2 regions of the Weissella tructae genome follow, and region 2 is predicted to be linked to the other one. Evidence: predicted binding sites of a transcription regulator. Region 2 holds the regulator's gene; the other holds the start of a gene.
What was found. The regulator Rex, encoded in region 2, represses fermentation and respiration genes when NADH is low (regulators of the CRP and FNR family bind a similar motif). The targets are predictions, from matches to a motif close to TTGTGAANTANTTCACAA.
Positions count from the first base shown of each region.

Region 1: adhP (alcohol dehydrogenase AdhP) is a predicted target of Rex. The motif match lies at 3,236-3,253, and genes of this name have one in related genera.

Region 1 covers NZ_CP007588.1:53,921-61,666, forward strand. Annotated here, with positions in the region: gene addA (helicase-exonuclease AddAB subunit AddA) at 1-3,145, shown strand, start outside; gene adhP (alcohol dehydrogenase AdhP) at 3,339-4,385, shown strand; gene WS08_RS00285 (YxeA family protein) at 4,522-4,884, shown strand; gene zwf (glucose-6-phosphate dehydrogenase) at 4,950-6,416, opposite strand; gene glpK (glycerol kinase GlpK) at 6,637-7,746, opposite strand, start outside.
Region 2 covers NZ_CP007588.1:928,980-936,725, reverse strand. Annotated here, with positions in the region: gene WS08_RS04530 (Gfo/Idh/MocA family protein) at 1-363, shown strand, start outside; gene WS08_RS04525 (DEAD/DEAH box helicase) at 374-1,714, shown strand; gene WS08_RS04520 (redox-sensing transcriptional repressor Rex) at 1,867-2,529, shown strand; gene WS08_RS04515 (class A sortase) at 2,550-3,269, shown strand; gene WS08_RS04510 (hypothetical protein) at 3,285-3,494, shown strand; gene WS08_RS04505 (metal-dependent transcriptional regulator) at 3,593-4,246, opposite strand; gene WS08_RS04500 (hypothetical protein) at 4,446-4,742, shown strand; gene WS08_RS04495 (cytidine deaminase) at 4,821-5,222, opposite strand; gene WS08_RS04490 (folate family ECF transporter S component) at 5,328-5,873, opposite strand; THF riboswitch at 5,917-6,010, opposite strand; gene WS08_RS04485 (GHMP family kinase ATP-binding protein) at 6,191-7,033, shown strand; gene rbsR (ribose utilization transcriptional repressor RbsR) at 7,047-7,746, shown strand, end outside.

The DNA.
Region 1 (7,746 bases), 480 kb from region 2:
GAAGGCTGAAATCATTGGATTAGCAGCGGAAGCAGAGCGTGCGTTACGCCAAGCACCAGATACAGATGAAAGTGAAGCAGCATTAAATCGTAAAGCGAATTTGGAAAACGATGCCGATTTCTTTGATAGCATGAACCAAATGTTGGCGAATCCTGATTTGAGTTGGGATGATTTACGTCGCATGATGTTAAATGATGACCAACCTACAAAGTGGGGAGCAGCACGTCATGCAAAAGCGAAAGCCAGTCGTTTTAGTAAAGATGACGCAGAACTGAAAGAAGCCTGGGATGCAGTTAAAATTGGGCGTGACTATCGTTTAACACAATTGGATAAATTGCGTAGCCAATACTTTATCTTGGATGAGGCTGGGCAAGAGGTGGCGTTGACTGGTGCGCAAGCAACATTACGTCAATTAGTGACCTTTACAGAACAATTCCGAGATGCGTTTTTGAAAGAAAAATTGGCACAAAAGACGGTTGATTTTAATGACCTGGAACATTTTGCGTTAGAAATTGTGCAACAAGATGCCGTTGTACAAGAATTGTCAGCGCGTTACAGCGAAGTCATGGTCGATGAATACCAAGACACAAATCAATTACAAGAAGCCATCTTGAGTCGGATTGCTGGGGATGATAATACCTTCCAAGTAGGAGATATTAAGCAATCGATTTATAAGTTCCGACAAGCCGACCCTTCTTTGTTTGGGAGTAAATTACATGACTATCCGTTGGATGATCAAAGTGATGTGATTACCCTACAAGAGAATTTCCGTTCACATCCTAATGTTACGAAGTTTATTAACTACATTTTCGGACAAATTATGAGTGAACAATTAGGGGATGTGGAATATACCGGTACGGCAGAATTAGTGGCTGGTGCGGATTATTATCCCAAAGAAGTAAGTAAGCATGCAGAGTTGTTGGTTTATCTGAGCGAAGTTGACGATGATGCTGATAAGTACACAAGTACCATTGGACAAATTCGCTTAATGGCTTGGAAAATTAAAGCGTTGATGGCTGATGAAACAACACGTATTTTTGATCGTGAAGAGAAAGAATTACGTCGACCAACCTATGATGACTTTACAATTCTGGTGCCGACTAAATTACAGAACTTAGATGTGATTGATGTCTTCAATAAATTGGACTTACCATTGGCGGTGGATGGGACCGAAAACTTTTTCCAAACCACTGAAATTTCCGTCATGCTGAGCTTGTTGCGTATCATTGATAATCCACATCAAGATATCCCGTTGGCGGCGGTATTACGTTCACCAATGTATGGGCTTGATGAAAATGCATTGGCTGTAATCCGTTTACAAGATATGCAGGGTGATTTTTATCAAGCATTAACATGTTTCAATGAATTGGAAATTGCTGATGTGACCTTTGGTGGGATGGATGTGGAAGCCATTCAGCGCATTAAGATGATTGTTAGTCGCTTTATGGATCAACTAGCTGAATTTAAGATTTTGGCGACACAAAATCAATTGGTTGACTTGATTTGGCGTATTTTTGATAAGACAGGTTGGCTAGATTACGTGGGTGGCTTACCGTCTGGACCACAACGTCAAGCGAATTTACATGCGCTATATGAACGAGCCGCTAGTTTCCAACAATCGAATTTTGTTGGCTTGTATCAATTCGTCAGCTACATTACTGAATTACAAGAAAAAGAACGTGATTTAGGTGTTGCGGATGCCAATGTTACGGATAACAGTATTCGTTTGATGACCATCCATCGTTCAAAAGGATTGGAATTTCCAATTGTATTCTTACTAAACAGTACCCGCGACATGGTTTCTACCAATGAAGTTAAGGGGAAAGTGTTAGTGGATGCGTATGCAGGAGCTGGAATTGATTACGTTGATGTGGAACATCAACTGCAATTGCCAACAATTCAACGTGAAGTCGTTAAAACGGCCCGCCAAAAAGGTGCCTTTGCGGAACAATTACGTGTGCTGTATGTTGCGTTGACACGTGCGGAACAAGAAGTGTTCCTAGTGGGATCATATGATACTGCTAAGCAAATGCTCGATAAGTGGCAATTGAGTCAACATGGACAAGACTGGATGTTACCTGAATGGGTACGTCTACAAGGAAAGTCATATATGGATTTGGCAGGGATGGCCTTGTTACGTCATCCTGATATTGAACAACGCTTGCACATCACAGATGCTGAAGTTGACTTGACGGATATTAAACCATTAGTACCAAAGGATGAATTCGTGAAGCCAGCAGAAGAAGAGATGGCGGAATTTTTGGCGAATCAGCTCAAATTCAATATCGATACTAAGACATTTTCAGAGTTGCAAGCCGATGAAGTAGCTCAATATGATGCAAAAATTGTTGAGACTACGCCGGTTGTTGATCCGCTAATCACAAATGTGGATGTAACGAATTGGCAACCAGTTCTAGAATATGATTATTCATTTGATTCAGCGACACATGCAACAGCCTATCAATCTGTTTCAGAAGTAAAGCGTCTATTTGAAGACCCAGACCTTACAGCAGGACGTGGTGTGGCAGATACGCGTCTAGATCCACAAGCCACGACTGGATTGCGTTTTGTAAATGATGAATTGCCAGAACCTAAATTCATGCAAGTGGCGACTAATCAAGTTACTGCAGCTGCAATTGGAACGGGGACGCATTTAGTGTTGCAAAGTATTAATCTAGCTAAGGGTGTTCCAACGTTAGATGGCATTGGGCAAACAATCGATGATTTGGTTAAATCAGAATTATTAGATGTTGCTGTCGCCAAGAAAATCAATCGAGAAAGTATCCTAACATTCTTTACTGGAACCGATTTAGGCCAACAGATGGTCTTGAACCAGGCTAGTTTAAAGCGAGAAGTGCCCTTTTCATTGTTGTTGGATGCGAAAATGTTATATAAAGACTTTGCAGGCGACGATCGTGTGTTAGTGCATGGTATTATCGATGGATATTTCATGAAGGGGGATGAATTATGGTTATTTGACTATAAAACAGACCGCATGATTGATGATAATGCTGAGCAAATGCTTAAAGAACGCTATGCGGGGCAATTAAATATCTATGCGCAGGCACTAATTGCAATGGGATTGCCACAACCTAAGAAGTTTATCTATGCATTATCAATTGGAAAAACAATTGAATTAGGATAATCTATTAAAAATATAACGAATGAAAAAGATGACGGGATAGCCCTTTGAGGGCTTAACTGTCATCTTTTTTTAAATTATTTGCCTTTTGTTTTGTGATTTAATTCACATTTTAGATTGAAAGATAACCGGCTCTTTGTTAAAATTAACTTGTGAAGTAGTTAACAAGTTAATTTTAATCGGAGGATTGGGAATTATGAAAGCAGCAGTTGTACGTCAAAATTTAGATGGATACGTAGATTTAATTGATAATTGGCAACCACGTGCATTGGGGTTTGGGGAAGCTTTGATCGATATGGAATATTGTGGATTGTGTCATACTGATTTGCATGTGGCAAATGGTGATTTTGGTGATCCAAACCAATTTAACCCGCGTGAGTTTAGCCGCGTTATTGGTCACGAAGGAGTGGGGATTGTGTCTAAGTTGGGAGAAGGCGCATCCGACTATCTAAAGGTTGGGGATCGTGTTTCTGTTGCTTGGTTCTATGATGCCTGTGGAAACTGTGAATTCTGTAATACAGGGAACGAAACATTTTGTCGTAAGGTACGCAATTCAGGTTATTCAATTGACGGTGGTATGGCACAACAAGCGGTTGTTAATGCCAAGTACGCTGTTAAAGTACCTGATGGACTTGATCCAATGGAAGCATCATCAATTACTTGTGCTGGAGTGACCATGTATAAGTCATTGAAGGTTGGAGAAACGAAGCCAGGGCAATGGGTTTCTGTTGTCGGAGCTGGTGGACTAGGTAATTTGGCAATTCAATATGCACATAACGTGTTTGGAGCCCGTGTTGTAGCGGTGGATGGAAATCCGGAAAAATTGGAAGCTGCTCGTGAAAACGGGGCCGAATTGTTGATTAACCGTAAGACGGAAGATGTGCCTGCAATTATTCAAGCGAAAACAGGTGGTGTCCACAATGCTCAGGTGACGGCCGTAAATGCCCAAGCTTTTAATCAAGCAGTAGAATCACTACGTCCAATGGGGAAGTTGGTAGCGGTGGCTTTGCCACAAGGTAACATGGATTTGAATATCGTGAAGACTGTATTGGATGGTATCACGGTTAGTGGATCATTGGTGGGAACGCGTACAGATCTAGCGGAAGCCTTTGAATTCGGAGCGCAAAAGAAAGTTAAGCCAATTGTACAACGTGCGGATATTCGTGATATTAATGATGTTATCGATGAAATGCACAACAATAAGATTACTGGGCGTATGGTCTTTGACTTTACATCATTGTAATGGCGTAAGTTTTAAGCGATAGTGAAAACTATCGGCTTTTTTGTTGACAAAATAATCTAGGTATAATATTATTCTTTGTATAGTATATAGTGTATCGGATATAACATTTAAGAAAAGATATTTTGGAGGATGTATCATGGCTAAGATTATTAAGTTTATTGCAATTGTTGGTGTGCTAGCGGCTGGAGTAGCTGGTGGTATGTATTACAAAGACACGTACATGGGGCAAGCGTACTACACGCAAGTTTCAACAAATGTGCAACCAACTACGATGAAGGATAATTCTGGAAAGTCTATGGGTGAAGTCTTTACTTATAATGAAAAAGCCTTTAATGATAAAGGGGAAGCCCGTGATCTAGAATGGAATGCATTTGAAGATAAGGCGTTTCCTGTTGGTACATGGGTGAAAGTAGACGCAAGTAAGAAGCGTACAATTGGATATAAGGTTATTAAGCAAAACGAAGTTCCTGAAAAGGCACAAAAAGCACTAGGTGCGTAGAAGTAAATAGAAAAAGCCGTAGTTACTTAAGTAACTACGGCTTTTTTCATATTAAGCGATGTTAATTAACCTTCAAATACCCAAGTAGCATTGTCCTTGGCCAAAAATTCATCTGACGCAGCAGGTCCCATTGAACCTGAAACGTAGTTAGGGAATTCAGCGTGTGAATTGTCCCAAGCTTCTTGTACGGCATCAACGAACTTCCAAGCAACGGCAACACCGTTCCAGTCAGCGAAGTTAGAACCGTTTCCGTCCATCGCATCGTGAATCATACGTTCGTATGGTTCAGGAGTGATAGCCTTGTCTTCTGCAGGTACTTGCCATTCCAATGTAACTGGACGTAGGGCGAAGTCTTCAGCAACCTTCTTAGCGTTCATCGTGAATTCAACCTTACCAACTGGGTCGATTAGAATTGACAAAACAGGGTTTACCAAAGCATCACCGGCCATACCGAAGATGTTAGCATCCTTCTTGAAGACAACGTCAACACGTGTTTGCTTAGCAGCTAGACGCTTTCCTGAACGGATGAAGAAAGGAACACCTTCCCAACGATCCATATCGAATTGTAGCTTACCAGCAACGAATGTGTTGTTTTGTGATTCAGCAGGTACGTCAGGTTCGTCCAAGTAACGACGTTGGCTACCATCGGCTGATTCACCGTATTGACCACGAACGAAGTTTTCAGCAACTTCATCTGCTGAGTAAATCTTCAATGCGTTAAAGGCAGCGTTCTTAGCAGCACGGATATCTGTATCAGTAAATGATGCAGGCTTTTCCATGGCTAGCCAACCAATGATTTGCATTGTGTGGTTTTGGATCATGTCGCGCAAAGCACCAGATGTATCGTAGTAACCAGCACGTTCTTCAACACCAAGTACTTCTGACAAAGTAACTTGGATGTTGTCGATGTAATCCTTGTTCCATGCAGCATCGATCAAGTTGTTTCCAAAACGAAGTGGTGCAATGTTTTGAACCATTTCCTTACCTAGGTAGTGGTCGATACGGAAGATTTGATCGTCATCAAATGCAGCAGACAATTCTGCTTGCAATTCTTCGGCTGTCGCGTATGATACACCGAATGGCTTTTCAATCATCAAACGGTTGTATTCACCGTTTTCAGTCAACAAACCTTCTGACTTCAAGTACTTAGCAATTGTACCGAAGAAACGAGGTGCCACAGACATGTAGAAGATACGGTTACCCTTCAAGTTGTACTTGGCATCCAATTCGTTGTTCAAGTCAAGCATTGGCTTGTAAGCCGCAGGGTCTGTAATATCTTGATGTACGTAGTAGAAATGTGAAATGAATGCTTCAGCATTTGCTTCGTCTTCTACGAAATCAGCGATTGATTCGCGGACCATTTGGTGGAATTCTTCAGTCGTTAAGTCTTGGCGCGCAGCACCGACTACGGCGAAGTGTTCTTGAAGGAAGCCCTTCTTGTATAGGTTGTAAACTGAAGGGTATAGCTTACGCTTAGCAAGGTCTCCAGTTCCACCGAAAAATGTTAATAATGTTGTAATTTCTTCAGGCACGATAACGACTCCTTTGTTAACAAAAAAATAATGATTCCCATAACCAAATCGTCCAATGTTAAATTGGGCATTTACATTGTCTATTATAAACTTTTTTTGATGTAAACGCTATCTTAAAATTAGCGATAAAACTGATAGATATAGGGTTATTTTGATACATTTTGATGGATAAAAGAAAAAAGAGAACAACATCTGTTGTTCTCTTTTTAAATGTCTGTGTTTAATCATGGAAAGCACGCGTCGTGTTGATAGCCTTATGCCATCCTTTACGTAAGCGATCACGCTTTTCTGTTGTCATGTTAGGCACGAATTGGCGTCCTTGTTCTAGGTACTGTTCCATATCGGCAAGGTTGTGCCAGAAACCAATTGTACGACCGGCTAAAAAGGCGGCGCCAAGTGCAGTTGCGTCTTCATCCATGGCACGATTGATTTGAATATCTGCAATGTCTGCTTGGAATTGCATCAAATATGGATTTCGAGAGACGGAACCGTCCGCTAATAATGATTTTAATTCAATTTCTGAATCCAAAGTCATGGTTTTTAAAATGTCCGCAGTACTGTAGGCGATAGATTGTAGTGTTGCTTTAACAAAATCATCTTTTGTTGTGCCTAAAGTTAGACCTAATGCTGTGCCTTGAGCGTGTGGATCCCAGTAAGGGGCACCTAATCCATTAAAAGCTGGTACAACATACACTTCATCTTGGTTTTCTGAACGTTCGGCTGCGCGCCACGCATCAACTTGCGTATCAATAAGACCGAGTTGATCATTTAACCATTGTAGTGCTGTTCCGGCAGAAAAGATTGATCCTTCTAAAGCATGTACAGGATGGTCGCCAACATGATAAGCGATGGTAGAAACCAAACCGTGCTTAGAATGAATAGACTTATTACCAGTGTTCATCATCAAAAAGGCACCAGCACCATACGTTGCTTTAACATCACCATCTGATAACCCTAATTGACCGACAAGTGAGGCGTTTTGGTCCCCAATCAAACTAGCAATAGGGATTTTCGTGCCGAAAAATTGAACAGGGCTTGTTTCACCCACGATTTCACTACTTGTTCGGATTTCTGGTAACAGGCTGCGAGGAATATTGAATAGCTCTAATAATTCATCATCCCACGTCAATGTTTCTAAATTCATTAACATTGTTCGGGATGCATTAGTTGTGTCTGTTACGTGAGTGGTTCCACCAGTTAGTTGCCAGGTTAGCCAAGTGTCGACCGTTCCAAATGCAAGTTCTCCCGCTTCAGCCGCAGCTTGTGCGCCAGGTACGTGGTCTAAAATCCAACGAATTTTAGTCGCTGAAAAGTAAGGGCTAACCGGTAG
Region 2 (7,746 bases):
GATGGACGTGGGACAGCTATTTTACAATACCCAGACTTTAACATGGTCGCAGAATTTGGTAAGATGAGTAATTCATACCAAGATACAGAAATTCGTGGCCGCAAGGATACTTTGATTGTTGATAGTATTGCAGAACTTGATGGGGCTGTATACATTGACGAATCAGGTGAACGTCACGATATCGCACAACCTGGACAAGATAATCCAATGGTTGTTGAAGCAGAAGTATTTGCGGATATGCTAGAAAAGCGTACGGAAACAGAAACAGAATACAATGAACTCTTAATGCTTAGTCAACGTGTAAATCTAGTTTTGACAGCATTACGTCAATCAGCGGGCATTGTGTTCCCGGCTGATAAGTAAAGGAATAGACATGGATACACGTTTTGAAGAGAAATTAAAAGCAACAGGAATTACGGATTGGACACCAATTCAAACAGCTGTTGCAGAACCAATGGCTAATGGCGTATCAATTAACGCATTGGCACCAACTGGAACAGGAAAGACTTTGGCCTTTACATGGCCAATTTTGCCAACATTGACACCTGAAGATGGGGAACAATTGTTGGTATTGGCACCATCACAAGAATTAGCGATGCAAACAACACGTGTCATGCGTGAATGGGCAACTGTACTTGGATTACGTGTTTTGTCTGTTACTGGTGGCGCAAACGTTAAGAACCAATTGGATCGTTTGAAGAAACATCCAGAAATTATCGTCGGAACACCAGGTCGTGTATCTGAATTGGTACGTGCCGGAAAGTTAAAGTTACACCGCTTACGTACGGTTATCTTAGACGAAGCGGATGAATTGCTTCGTGAAGAGACGCAAGAACAAATTGAACAAGTTTGGCGTGCCGCGAAAGACGATGACATTCAAGTGGCATTGTTTGGAGCAACAGCAGTAGATGAAGCCATCCCTGCTAAGATTTTCTCTCGTGAATTTGAAACAATTGACCAACGTGACGTGCCAATTCCAACACGTATTAAGCACGAATTCTGGTTAACAGCTAACGACCAACGTAACAAGCGTTTGCGTCAATTAGCATCACAAAAGAATTTCCAAGCAATGGTATTTTTCAATACAACTAAGCAATTGAAAAACACAGCTAACTTTTTGGCACACGAACACATTGGAATGGCAACATTGGTTCGTGGAGACTCTAGTTCAACACGTGAAAAGGCCATGCGTGCTTTCCGCGAAGGAAAGTCAAAGTTCCTTTTGACAACTGATGTGGGAGCTCGTGGACTAGACATTCCAGGTCTACCAGCGGTTATTAACTTCGATTTGCCTCGTATGGGTGAAACGTATACACATCGTGCTGGACGTACTGGACGTATGTCTCGTGAAGGTGTTGTGATTTCTTTCGGTAATGATCACGACTTGCGTGAAATGCGTCGTATGGTTGCTGTTGAAATCGAACAAGTGACTGGACAACCTAAGTTGTTGACGAAGTCACGTGCAACTGCTGAACGTGCAGCTAAGCGTGAAGGTCGCCCTGAAAAGCGTGACGTAAAGGCAAAGTCTGTGAAAAAGACAGTTAAAACTGAGGTTACTGAAAAGGCTGAAGTTTCAACACGTTCTTCACAAACTAAAAAGTTTGTGAAAAATGAAGTGGCTGAAGTGCAATCACGTCAAGATCGTTTTGCACAAGAGAAAAAGGCGAAGCGTAAGCATCGTAAGAACAAAGGTAAGCCTAAGCCAAAGAACTAATATTTATCAACAGACATGCTTTTAGTAGAGTCTGTGAATAAAATAAATGTTAAATAATTCACATAATAACCCTACTATATGTTATAGTAGGGTTATTATATGTTATCTTCACGATTTCAATCCGACAGTATGTGAAGATTTAGGAGACCATTATGACTGATGAAATGAAAATGCAAACAACTGATAAAGCAATCCCAAAGGCAACCGCTAAGCGTTTGCCAATTTACTACCGATACTTGAACATTCTATTAGATTCAGGTGTAACTCGTATTTCATCAAATGAACTTGCGAAAGCCGTTAAATTTGATGCAGCGACAATTCGTCGTGACTTCTCATACTTTGGTGCACTGGGTAAGCGTGGTTATGGTTATGATGTTAAAGAATTGATGGAATTCTTTGGAGACATTTTGAACCAAGACAGCTTAGCTTCTGTGGCCCTAGTTGGGGTAGGTAACTTGGGACATGCTTTGTTGAACTTTAACTTCCACCAAAGCTCAAATGCGCGTATTTCTGCGGCCTTTGACGTTAACCCTGATATCGTTAACACGATTCAAAGTGGTGTGCCAGTTTACGATATGGATGAATTGGAAACACAAATTCGTGAACAACGCATTGAAGTTGCAATTTTGACTGTACCGGCGCCAGTTGCCCAAGAAATTGCGACGCGTTTGGCAGATGCTGATATTCAAGGTATCTTGAACTTCACGCCATTACGTTTGGATGTACCAAAGAATGTGCGTGTCCAAAACGTAGACCTTACCAATGAATTGCAAACTCTGCTATACTTTATTAATACGTTCGATGCGAACAATTAATTAAAGAGTAGGAGTACTGTATGAAAGCAATCGGTCAATTTTTTAAAAGTAAATTTATGCGCGTAACAATGTTTATTGTTCTAATTACAATTTCATTGGCATTAATTTTTCATAATCAGATCGCACACTTCGTGCTACAAAATTTCCGCCCAGAGGTCAGTCAAACAACGATTGAAGCCGCAAGTAAGGAAGATGCAAAGTACGAATGGCGAGATGTTAAATCATTAACAGCAGAGCAAATTTTGCAAGCGCGGATGAATGCTGGAAAAGTAAACTTTGTTGGATTTATTGCGATGCCTGAAATTGGTTTATCAGTGCCAATTGCTAATGGGATTGATGATCTTGTCTTGTCACTTGGGGCAGGAACAATGTATCCCGATCAAAAGATGGGTGAGGGGAATTATTCTCTATCAAGTCACTTTATCCAAGGTGAAAGTGGTAAGACATTAATGTTTTCTCCGTTGTACTATGAAGGAAAAGTAGGACAAAAAATCTATTTGACGGATATGAAGAAGGTCTATGAATACACTGCGACAGATTTGGAACGAATCAAGAGTACAGATGTACAATGGACACATGATATTCCAGGTAAAAAGGTCATTACTTTAATTACTTGTAATTACACGGCTGAAGCTGGACGTGTCATGATGCAAGGTGAGCTAACGAAGACGTACGATTGGGATAGTGCGCCAAAGGAAGCTAAAAATGCCTTTACTGCAGATAATCGTTGGATTAAATAATAGGGGGACAAATACATGAAGGAATTACGTGTATCAAAGAAAGAAGTACGACAACAAAAGACAACACCAATGACAAAGATGAAGATGTTTACAGAAGCACTTTCTATCTTCTGGGTAATCGCATTAGCTGGTTACCAAGTATTGCGTGCTTTGTACCGTTTGAAGCGTTTGAAGAAGGCTTACAAGACTTCTAAGAAGTTAAAAGAGCAATCAAAGGCGAAGTAATAAAATGCATAAAAAAAGACGTATCCTCGGGGATACGTCTTTTTTGTTTAACTAGAGATACTGCGTTTTAAATGATAGCTATCAAACAATCTAGTGTGTTAAACAATGTAGATGAATGATGCTGCGTGCTGTGTGATTTGTAGTTCACGTTCACCGTTTTCTAGAATCATAGGACCTTCAAATGGTAGGCGTGCTTTAATCTTCCATGTTGAATTTAGTGGAAGATCAACCGTTTCAACGTATTGTAGTAGCTCAAGGTCTTCCGTGTAACTCTTCATTGTGACTTCTTGTCCGTCAGCAGCGTCAATTAACTTTGTCCAGTGTTCTGGTTCGTAATGATTTTCGTTGTCTGGAATCATCAAACCATGTGGGCTGTAGCTAGGGTTGCCTAAGAAGTTGTCTAGGGCGTCCATAAGCAAACCACTGGCATCATGGTCAAGGTGATCAGCGTTTTCGTGGGCAACTGATACAGGGAGCTTCAAATTGTCCACAATGAATGTTTCAAACAAACGGTGTGATCGGATTAGGCGTAGGGCGGTTTGACGTCCTGGTTCGGTTAGTGTCACACCATAGTATGGTACGACGCTAACTTCACCCGCTTCTTGCAACTTAGCAAGCATGTTAGACACTGATGAAGGTGTCACATGCAAATGGTCAGCGATTTGGTTGTTAGAAATTTTAGTTGTTTCATCACCACCACTTAGTTCTAAGATAGTTTGCAGATATTGGGTTTTCGAAACTGAGTCGCTCATTATAATGCCTCTTTTTTTAATATAAATTATTTAATGTCCTATTATACCACGCTATAAATTCAATGTCCTTTAATGTTTTATAACCTAGATGAAAACATTATTTAGTTATTGTGTAATTTATGTGAGAGTGATAAGATAATTAATGGTTAAACCAACGACATAGAGCAAGAGTTTTGGCGGCACATTTAAGGAGACGTATATGAGCCTAGAAAACCCACTTATTCATAATGACGATTTAACACAATTACTGTCCCATAGAAATATAGCGTGTGAACAACGTCAAGAGCTTGAAACAGCAATTCAATCTTTCACACAATACCCACCAATTATTTTTGTCGGACGTGTGATGGACAGCTGTGTATATCGAATCGGTGTCAATGAAGTCAGCCACCATACTATGTTAAAATTTGACACGACCGAACTACGTGATCGTTTTGCCCAACATTTTGAAAAATTATGTACGGGAAACGGTCTATCATTACAACAATCATTCTAAAATTTTTTTGCGGAAATGATTCGTTGATTTAACTAAAAATGACGTCCTTATGTGTAGACATAAGGACGTCATTTCGTTTTAATCGGTATAAGCATTCAGCCAATGATGTGGGGTTAATTCACGTAGTGATACGTATTCCACAGGCGAATTACTCGTTGTGATGGCACATAGAACATCTGGTCCCCAGAAGAGGAGGCGTTCTTGGCAAATACCACATGGCGTCAGCACCTTAAAAGGTGCATGTTCGTTATCACGAACAAGACATAGGGTGTGCGTAATTGATGTCTTTAAACGTGCGGCTTCAAGATAAGCACCTGTTTCCATACATACATTCACACCAATATTTTCGAATTCGGGTGAAATACTCGTTAGGATTGTACCATCTTCCAACAATACACCAGCAGCACCGCCCCAACCAGTGGGGTAATGGTCTTCTACAAGTGCCACAATACTCTCAAAGAGTTTTTGGGTTTCAATCATATCCTGGCCTCCTAGCATAGGTATCTGGAAATCAGTATAGCAAACTATCGTAAATAGACACTAAAAAACCACCTCAGTCATATGAACTGAAGTGGTTAGTAAATATTAATTAAAAACGCGTTGCATTAGTTGTCCCAATGACTTGTTGTTTAAGATTGTGTGAATCAAAACAACTTGAATCGGGAACATCATAATTTGTTTTAGACCACGGATTTCAATCATCTTCATGATTGCATTGGGGTCAGTGATGTTACCCATCATGATGACCCAAAGCGTATTCAAAATTGTGTTTACAATCAACAAGACAAGCGCAACAGTAACCATTGTACGTACCCAGCTAATGTGTTCACGATTGTAAAAAGAAATACCGTAGATCAAAGCCCCTAGAATTGCTGAAATCATGAATCCAAAGAAGAATGCATGACCATTAATTGCCGTTGAGATAAGATCCTGCACAATGGCAGTCAATACACCCCAATAAGGGCCAAACCAGTGAGCAATAACAGCAACAATAATGAAGCCGAAACCGATTTTTAGGAAATTTGGACCAACTGTAAAGCGGCCAATCAATAGTTGGAGTGCCAACAAGATCCCTAAAAGAGCGACTGCACGGGGGTTAAGCCGTGTGAAATATGATTCTAATGTTTTCATTTTGAAAACACCTCCTAAATTTTATGGAGGGTTTCACTATATAAACAGTGAATGTGACTAAGGCATCGCGGAAGTTCCTTCGTCTGCGGTCCACATTCCGTTCCCGCAGCACTTAACGCGCCAAAGTCTACCCTGTGTTCGTATTTCGAACAGAAATCAGTATATCACAGAATGTAAATTTTTGAAAAAACAAAAAATTTCGCATAATTTAGATAAATGTATGACATAAAGTACGTAAAAACGTTTTACAATGGTGGAAATGTAAGTAAAATTTGGTAAAATAAATGTAAACATACATATGGAACGGGGTAAACGTTATGGAAATTAAAGTACCAGCAACAATTGGTGATTTCGGACCAGGAAAAGCATCGATTGGGTTCGCACTTGATTTATGGCTAACAGTCACTGTTCTAGAAGAAAGCGCAGAATGGCATGTTGTCCATGATTTAGGTGAGACAATTCCACATGATGAAACGAATTATATTGTTGCGGTGGCAAAAAAGTTAGTACCAACACTAACGCCACACAAATTAAGCCTAACGTCTGATATTCCATTACAACGAGGATTAGGATCTTCAACGGCAGCGTTAATGGCGGCCATTGAATTAGCGGATCAACTAGGCGGATTAGGACTAGATGATTTCACTAAGTTAACATTAGCTGCACGAACTGAAACACAACCAGCGAATGTCACAGCGACCTTACTAGGGGGTATCACAACTAGTTATTTACATCAAGGTGATTATTTTGGTAGTCAAATTGTCACACCAGCGTATGAGGTCATCGTGTATCAACCAACTGAGCGCATCGATATGACGAATCGTGCTAACGAGTTGAGTATGGTACAAGCGATTGACGCAGCTGCAGCGGGAAACATGTTATTTGCGGCGTGGCAATCTAATCAATATGCGTTGGCAGGTCAATTGCTAGAGAATGATAGTTTCAACGATGTATTAAGTTTAGATTTGACGCCAATTCGTCAAGCAACACATGCATTGGATGTCTTTGGGACGAATCAATTTGGGAATCATGGATCAATTGCGATTTTAGTCGCACCAGAAAAAGTGCAAGACATGTTAGACGTATTGGCACATGTTGAAGTTGATGGGACATTCAGTCACATTGCAATGGCAGCCAGCGGTACTGTGGTTACAGTTTAGTGGGGAGATAATAATGAAAAAAGCTTCAATCAAGGACGTGGCCAATTTAGCCGGCGTATCTATTGCAACAGTTTCGCAAATCTTGAACAATAAGGGTGATCGTTTCTCAGAAGAGACGCGTAATAAAGTTTTTGCAGCACGAGAAGAAATGGGTTATGTGCCTAATTTAAGTGCACGTAGTTTGAAAAAGAATAATTTGATTATGATTGGGGTTGTGGTTCCATCATTGGCTTTGCCGTACTTTGGTTACTTGGTACAAAAAATTCAAGATGCATTACCTGAAAATGTGTCACTATCAATTATGTCAGCCGAAGGTGGCGATACCGATAAGGCTGTTTATCAATTGATGTCTGCGGGGGTTAATGGTGTTATTGTCGCGAACCAACTAGTAGATAGTGATACAGTCGTTGCTGATCTTAAAAAGCGTGGGGTGGCATGTGTCATGCTTGAAAACCATGCATCAATGGAATCAGCCGATGTTGTCGCATCAGCTGAATTTATGGGTGGTCAATTAGCTGCACAACACTTACTTGATCTAGGTCACCGTCATGTGGCTGTTTTAGGTAAGCAAGCAATGAATGATAACCTGGCAAATCGTCTTGCTGGATTTAAAGAAACAATGGCCCAAGCTGGCGCTAAGGTTAGTGAAGTGACGACACATTACTTGTCAAAACAAGGTGGTCAAGCGTCTGCAATGGCTGTTTCAATTTCTA